DNA from 3 places in the Leifsonia sp. AK011 genome. Region 1 is predicted to be linked to each of the others. Evidence: predicted binding sites of a transcription regulator. Region 1 holds the regulator's gene; each other region holds the start of a gene.
The links. The regulator LexA, encoded in region 1, represses DNA repair genes until DNA is damaged. The targets are predictions, from matches to a motif close to TCGAACANNTGTTCGA.
Positions count from the first base shown of each region.

Region 2: a site for LexA is predicted at 992-1,007, ahead of HDC94_RS06170 (HNH endonuclease signature motif containing protein). Genes of this name have one in related genera too.
Region 3: a site for LexA is predicted at 896-911, ahead of HDC94_RS11850 (HNH endonuclease signature motif containing protein). Genes of this name have one in related genera too.

Region 1 is NZ_JACCCH010000001.1:1,702,784-1,705,046, forward strand. It holds gene metE (5-methyltetrahydropteroyltriglutamate--homocysteine S-methyltransferase) at 1-986, shown strand, start outside; gene lexA (transcriptional repressor LexA) at 1,021-1,704, opposite strand; gene HDC94_RS08320 (LysM peptidoglycan-binding domain-containing protein) at 1,952-2,263, shown strand, end outside.
Region 2 is NZ_JACCCH010000001.1:1,259,369-1,261,631, forward strand. It holds gene HDC94_RS06170 (HNH endonuclease signature motif containing protein) at 1-970, opposite strand, end outside; gene HDC94_RS06175 (MFS transporter) at 1,114-2,263, shown strand, end outside.
Region 3 is NZ_JACCCH010000001.1:2,420,724-2,422,986, reverse strand. It holds gene HDC94_RS11850 (HNH endonuclease signature motif containing protein) at 1-876, opposite strand, end outside; gene HDC94_RS11845 (helix-turn-helix transcriptional regulator) at 987-1,418, shown strand; gene HDC94_RS11840 (VOC family protein) at 1,428-1,832, shown strand; gene gatB (Asp-tRNA(Asn)/Glu-tRNA(Gln) amidotransferase subunit GatB) at 1,948-2,263, shown strand, end outside.

The DNA of each region.
Region 1 (2,263 bases):
CGATCGGGTCGTTCCCCCAGACGGGCGACATCCGCAAGACGCGCGCAGCCCTGGTCAGGGGCGACATCTCGGTGGAGGAGTACACCGAGGCCATGCGAGCGGAGATCCGCCGTGTCGTCGACCTCCAGGAGGAGATCGGGCTCGACGTCATCGTCCACGGGGAACCCGAGCGGAACGATATGGTGCAGTACTTCGCCGAGAATCTGGACGGCTTCGCCGTCACCCAGAACGGCTGGGTGCAGTCCTACGGCTCCCGTTGTACGCGCCCGTCGATCCTCTGGGGTGACGTCTCGCGACCCGCGCCCATCACCGTCGAGTGGTCGACATACACCCAGTCGCTCACGAGCAAGCCCGTCAAGGGCATGCTCACGGGACCGGTCACCATCCTCGCCTGGTCCTTCGTGCGCGACGACCAGCCCCTGCGCGAGACCGCGAACCAGGTTGCCCTCGCCCTGCGCGACGAGATCGCCGACCTCGAGGGATCCGGCATCGGCATCATCCAGGTCGATGAGCCGGCCCTCCGCGAGTTGTTGCCGCTCAAGACAAAGGACCATGCCGACTACCTCGACTGGTCCGTGGGTTCGTTCCGCCTCGCCACGGCGGGCGTCGAGGACCGCACGCAGATCCATACGCACCTCTGCTACTCGGAGTTCGGTGTGGTGATCGACGCGATCAACCGTCTCGACGCGGACGTCACCTCGATCGAGGCAGCCCGATCCAAGATGGAGGTCGTGCCGGATATCAAGCACAGCGGCTTCGGCCGCGGTATCGGCCCGGGCGTCTACGACATCCACTCGCCGCGAGTGCCCTCGGTGGAGGAGATCAGTGACCTCATCGAGATCGCGCTCGGTTCGATCCCGGAACGCCAGGTATGGGTCAATCCCGACTGCGGCCTCAAGACGCGCGGGTACGACGAGACCGTGCAGTCACTCACGAACGTGCTCACGGCAACGCGGGCAGCGAGGGAGAAGGCAGCCGCGAAGTAGCGGAAGGGTCTAGCCCGCGGCAGGTGATCGCGGGCTAGACCGCCCGGAGCACCGCCACGACCTTGCCGAGCACCTCGGCCTCATCCCCGAGGATCGGCTCGAACGAGGAGTTACGGGGGAGCAGCCAGGTGTGGCCGTCGCGCTGCTTGAAGACCTTGACCGTGGCCTCGTTGTCGAGCATGGCCGCCACGATGTCCCCGTTGACGGCGTCGCGCTGCTGGCGGACGACGACCCAGTCGCCATCGCAGATCGCCGCATCGATCATCGACTCACCCACGACCTTGAGCATGAAGAGGTCGCCCTTGCCGACGAGTCGCCGGGGGAGGGGGAACACCTCGTCGACCTGCTCGTCGGCGGTGATCGGGATGCCCGCCGCGATGCGCCCGACGAGCGGCACGAGTGCGGCATCCCCGACGGAGGGGGCTCCACTCTCCACCACGGCCTCGGTTTCGAGCTCCGGGAGGTCGATCAGGATCTCCATCGCGCGGGGACGATTCGGATCGCGTCGCAGGTAGCCGCTGAGTTCGAGCTGACCCAGCTGGTGGGTGACGCTCGACAGCGATGCCAACCCCACAGCATCCCCGATCTCGCGCATGCTCGGCGGATACCCCCGAGATGCGACCGAACGCTGGATGACATCGAGAATGGCGAGCTGCTTGTCGCTCAGGCTCTTTCGACGCCGGGTCGCGGGGCGGTCGGTGGGGAGAGTCTCGTCCACGGTTCCTCGTTCCTGCCGTACGCCGGCGAATGTCGGTGGTTCTGTCGAAACTGTATCCGGATGAGCGACCGCAGACAAACACATCTTCGAGTGTGTTGACAACTTTGTCGGTGGCTTGTTCGAAGATGGACTTGATTTCGATAGCAATCGAAGTTATGTTCGGTACAGGAATACTAATGACTTCGTATCCGGCACTCCCGGCCGAGAGCCGGATACGAAACCTCGTTCGAGACGCAAGGAGTGGATGATGAGCACGATTGCTTTCCCCACAGCGACATACGTGGCACGACAGTCCGATTCGGGCCGCGCCCCCGCACCCCGCCTGCGCCTCACACGACGTGGCCGCGGGGTCCTTCTGACCCTCGCGGCCACACCACTCGTCGTCGCCGCGCTGCTGTTCGCTCTCAACGGCGGCGGCGCCGTAGCATCCCTCGAATCGACGCCCGTCTCGTTCGACTACGTCACTGTCGCGTCGGGCCAGTCCCTGTGGGATGTTGCAGAGGCGGTCGCCCCGGGCACCGATCCGCGCGACGTCATCGACTCGATCGTCCGACTCAAC
Region 2 (2,263 bases), 440 kb from region 1:
CCGAGTCGAATTCGACGGGAACAATGCCCGCGTCACACGCAACCCGGGCTGCAGTCTCCACCGAGACGAGCTGAGTCTGTCCCTCGAGCTGGGCGAAGCCGACGCCCGCCCGCAGGTCCTTGCCGGCGACATGTACCCGCACGCCCACCCGACGCGCCCCGAACACCGCGCCGCGGTCGGCGCGTGTGGCGAGTGCGACGATGTCCACGAGGGCGTCTGCGAGCAGCTGCGGAATGGTGCGGCTGTCCTCCGTGTCTGATCCCGCCGGTGCCGCCGACGGATCGACGAATCGGGGCCCGCCCCGCCGAGGTGATGTCGCAGCGTCGATCGCTCCGCTCACCACCGCGGCAGATTCCGGGTCGAGCAGGCCACTGATGCGTGTCATCCCGTCGGGCTGGGGAGTGAGCGAGAGGAACCGTCGTTCTCTGAGCTCCTCCTCGCGCGCGGGGACGCCAGCAACATCGAGCTCGGAGCGCACGCGGCGGGCGCGCATGGCGAGTTCGTCGAGGGTCAACCCCGGCGCGGACTCCACAAGGACGGTCGCGGCCCGCGCCAGGTCCCCCTCGGCGACGGCACCCGGCGCACCGAGCCCCGCTCGAACGACGTCCGCACCTTCGAGGGACAGCCTCCCGTCTCCCACAGCCACGGCGACGGTCTTCAGCCACGGCGCCGGCTCTGACACGAGTGCGCCGATTCTGACGAGGGTGCCGGCATCCCGCTTGCTGAGCCCGGTCATGCGAGCAACAAGTGATTCAGGCGTGCGCTCGCCGCGGGACTGTGCGAGACCTGCGGCCCCGAGTTCCCGCCGAGACCGTTCGGCGATCTCCGCCGCAACCGCTGCTGCGCCCGCATCCACGAGTCGACGTGCAGCGGCGAAAGCGGCCTGCTCCGCGAGGAGATCGTCGTCGCCGAGGCGCGCTGCATCCTCACGAGAGAACGCGCGGAGCGCGGGGAGTTCGACAACGGGCATGTCTCCATGATAGGCGAATATTAGAACATGTGTTCGAGGTGAGGATAAGAAAATGCTGATCAGAGCTGTGGAGGAGAAGAGGTGCAAGCGCAGCCCTCACGTGCCGACGGAATATTGCGCACTCTGCAAGACTTGACCCCGCTATGACTTCCGCCGTTGGCCTCCGCTCCGAACGCGGCCCAGTCCTCCTCTCACTCATGGTCACGACGGGACTCGTGGCTATCGACGCCACGATCCTCGCCACGGCGGTGCCCACGATCGTGAGTGAGTTGGGTGGGCTCTCGCAGTTCCCCTGGCTGTTCTCGATCTACCTGCTCACGCAGGCCGTCACCGTGCCGATCTACGCCAAGCTCTCCGACATCTTCGGGCGCAAGCCGATCATCCTCATCGGCATCGGTCTCTTCCTGCTGGGATCGATCCTCTGCGGCCTCGCCTGGAGCATGCCCGCCCTCATTCTCTTCCGTGCCATCCAGGGCCTCGGGGCCGGTGCGGTCCAGCCGATGGCCATCACCATCGCTGGCGACATCTACACGGTTGCGGAGCGGGCGAAGGTGCAGGGGTACATCGCGAGTGTGTGGGCCGTGGCATCCGTTGCCGGTCCTGCGCTGGGCGGTCTGTTCGCCCAGCTCGACATCTGGCGCTGGGTGTTCTTCGTGAACGTGCCGCTCTGCCTCCTGGCGGGATGGATGCTCGTGCGCCACCTCCACGAGAACGTGGAGCGCCGCAACCACACCATCGACTACCCGGGTGCAATCCTGCTCACCGCGTCGCTGTCGCTGCTGATCCTCTCCGTGCTTGAGGGTGGCCAGGCCTGGGCATGGAATTCGTGGCAGTCGTTCGTCGGTTTCGGGGTCGGGGGAGTTCTGCTCGTCGCCTTCGTGCTCGTCGAGCGGCGTGCGGTCGAACCCATCGTGCCTCTGTGGGCGTTCACCCGGCGTCTGCTGCTCACCACGACGATCATCGGGCTCGGGGTGGGTGCCCTGATCACCGGAATCACCTCGTTCGTACCCATCTACCTGCAGGGCGCGCTGGGTGTCGCCCCGCTCATCGCCGCGATCGGCCTCGCCACGCTCACCCTCGGCTGGCCCCTCGCCGCCTCGTTCTCCGGTCGCCTCTACATGCCGCTCGGATTCAGGACCACTGCGAGGATCGGCGGTGCCATCACGGTGGTGGGTGCCGCGATCCTGGCCGGCTTCGCGTGGTATCCGTCGGTCGTGACGGTCGCGATCGCGGGGTTCATCATCGGGCTCGGCCTGGGGTTGGTCGCGACATCCTCGCTCATCTCAGCCCAGT
Region 3 (2,263 bases), 720 kb from region 1:
TGCTGGCTTGCGGGCACCGATGAACGCTGTGACGTCGGCGAGCGTGCCGAGGCGCAGCAGTTCGACGAAGGTGTCGAGCGCGATCTGCTCGGTCGTGCGCGAATCCTCGAGGAGGGCGTCCGCTTGCGCCGCCGCGGCAGTGGGGTCCACGAAACGCGGCCCGCCGCGGCGGGGTGAGGTGGCCGCGTCGAACACGGCGGTGACCTGTGCCGCGGACTCCGGGTCGAGCAAGCCGTCGAGTCGCGTCATGCCGGTCGACAACGGGACGAGATGCAGATACCTCTGCGACCGAAGCAGCTCCTCTCGCTCGGCGACGTGCTCAGCGTCGAGCGATGCGCGGATCTCCCGAGCCCGAGCACCGAGCTTCTCGATGGTGAGCTCCCGTGCGTAGTGCAGGAGTCGCTCGACGGCGTCCGAGAGAGCCGCGACAGTCACTCCCGAACCGGGCTTTCCCAGCCCGGTTCGTATCGCGTCCGCCGCGTCGAGCGACAGGTCGCCAGCGGCAACGGCCGCCGCGACGGGGCGCAGCCATGGCTCGGCAGGAGGCGCGTCATCCGTCAACGACGCCACAAGGCCACCCACCCGAATCTGCGTGCGCGCGTCGCGAGCGGTGACTCCTGCCACGCGCTGAATGAGCTTCTCCGGGGTGCGCGCGCCGAGCCGCTGCGCCAGGCCGTCGTAGCCGAGTTCGGGGCGTGAGCGGTTGGCGATCTCCGCAGACACTGCGGAATCTGCTGCATCCAATCGCCGACGGATCTCGGCAAGCTCACGCTTCAGTGCAAGGAGCTCGGAGTCGTCGAGACCATGAGGCGATGGGGGCGCAAAAGGCACCGCGAGGTCTGCCAGAGCGGCATACGAAGCGGTGGAGAGGGTCATGCATCCATTCTCCCAAAGCTCGAACGCATGTTCTAGAGTCGGCGATGAATCTGGGGATAGGTTCTTTCCACAAGGCCAGAAGAGGAGGAGATGCAACTAACGTGAAGCCCATGACCCCGCAGGAGCTCGAGAACCTCGCGCACCTCCGCCGCGCCCGCGACCGCATCGACCGCGACTTCGCGAGCCCCCTCGACGTGCCCACCATGGCCGCGACCGCGCTCATGTCGCCGGCCCACTTCGCGCGCCAGTTCAAGCTCGCGTACGGCGAAACCCCCTACGCGTACCTCATGACCCGTCGCATCGAGCGCGCGATGGCGCTGCTGCGCGACGGCATGTCCGTCACCGACACGTGCATGGCGGTCGGTTGTACGAGCCTCGGCTCATTCAGCAGCAGGTTCAGCGAGATCGTGGGGGAGAGCCCGACCGCCTACCGCGCGCGCAGCCACGGCGCGATCGACGAGCTCCCCACGTGCATCACCAAGACGCAGACCCGCCCGCAACGGAGCAGGATTCGAGAAGCCGCGAGCACTGTCGCCGCGTAGCTTCGGTGCATGACAATTTCTCTCCAGTACGTCAACGTCACTGTGACGGACGTCGAAGCATCCATCCCCTTCTACCAGACGCTCGGCCTCGAGATCGTCATGGACGTGCCCTACGGCGAGTTCCGCTGGCTCACCATGGGCAGCCCCGACCAGCCCGGCCTCGGCATCACGCTGTCGGTGCCGCACGCCGGCCGCTCGAAGGAGAACGGGGATGCCCTGCTGGAGCTCCTCGTGAAGGGCGAGCTGCCCGCCCTCGTGTTCGTGACCGACGATCTGGATGCCACGTTCGAAACCCTGCGCGCGAGTGGCGCCGAGGTTCTGCAGGAGCCGATCGACCAGGGTTACGCGCGGGACTGCGCATTCCGTGACCCGTCGGGCAACATGGTGCGCATCTCGGCGGCCGCCGCTGGTTGAGTAGCCGCGGCGTCGCCCGGCGGTATCGAAACCGGGCCGACGTAGTTCGATGGCTTGGTTTCGAGACGCGAACCTGCGGTCCGCTCCTCAACCAGCGCACACCTAGAATCGTTGGGTGGCTAAAGCTGACCTGATGGACTACGACAAGGCCCTTGAAATCTTCGAGCCCGTGCTCGGCTTCGAGGTGCACGTCGAGTTGAACACCCAGACGAAGATGTTCTCGGATGCTCCGAACCCGGCCGCCCTCGGCGCCGAGCACGGTGAGCCCAACACGATGATCACCCCGGTGGATCTCGGTCTGCCGGGCAGCCTGCCCGTCGTCAATGAGGCTGCGATTCGGTCATCCATCAGCCTGGGCCTGGCGCTCGGCTGCCAGATCGCGCCGACGAGCCGCTTCGCGCGCAAGAACTACTTCTACCCCGACCTCGCCA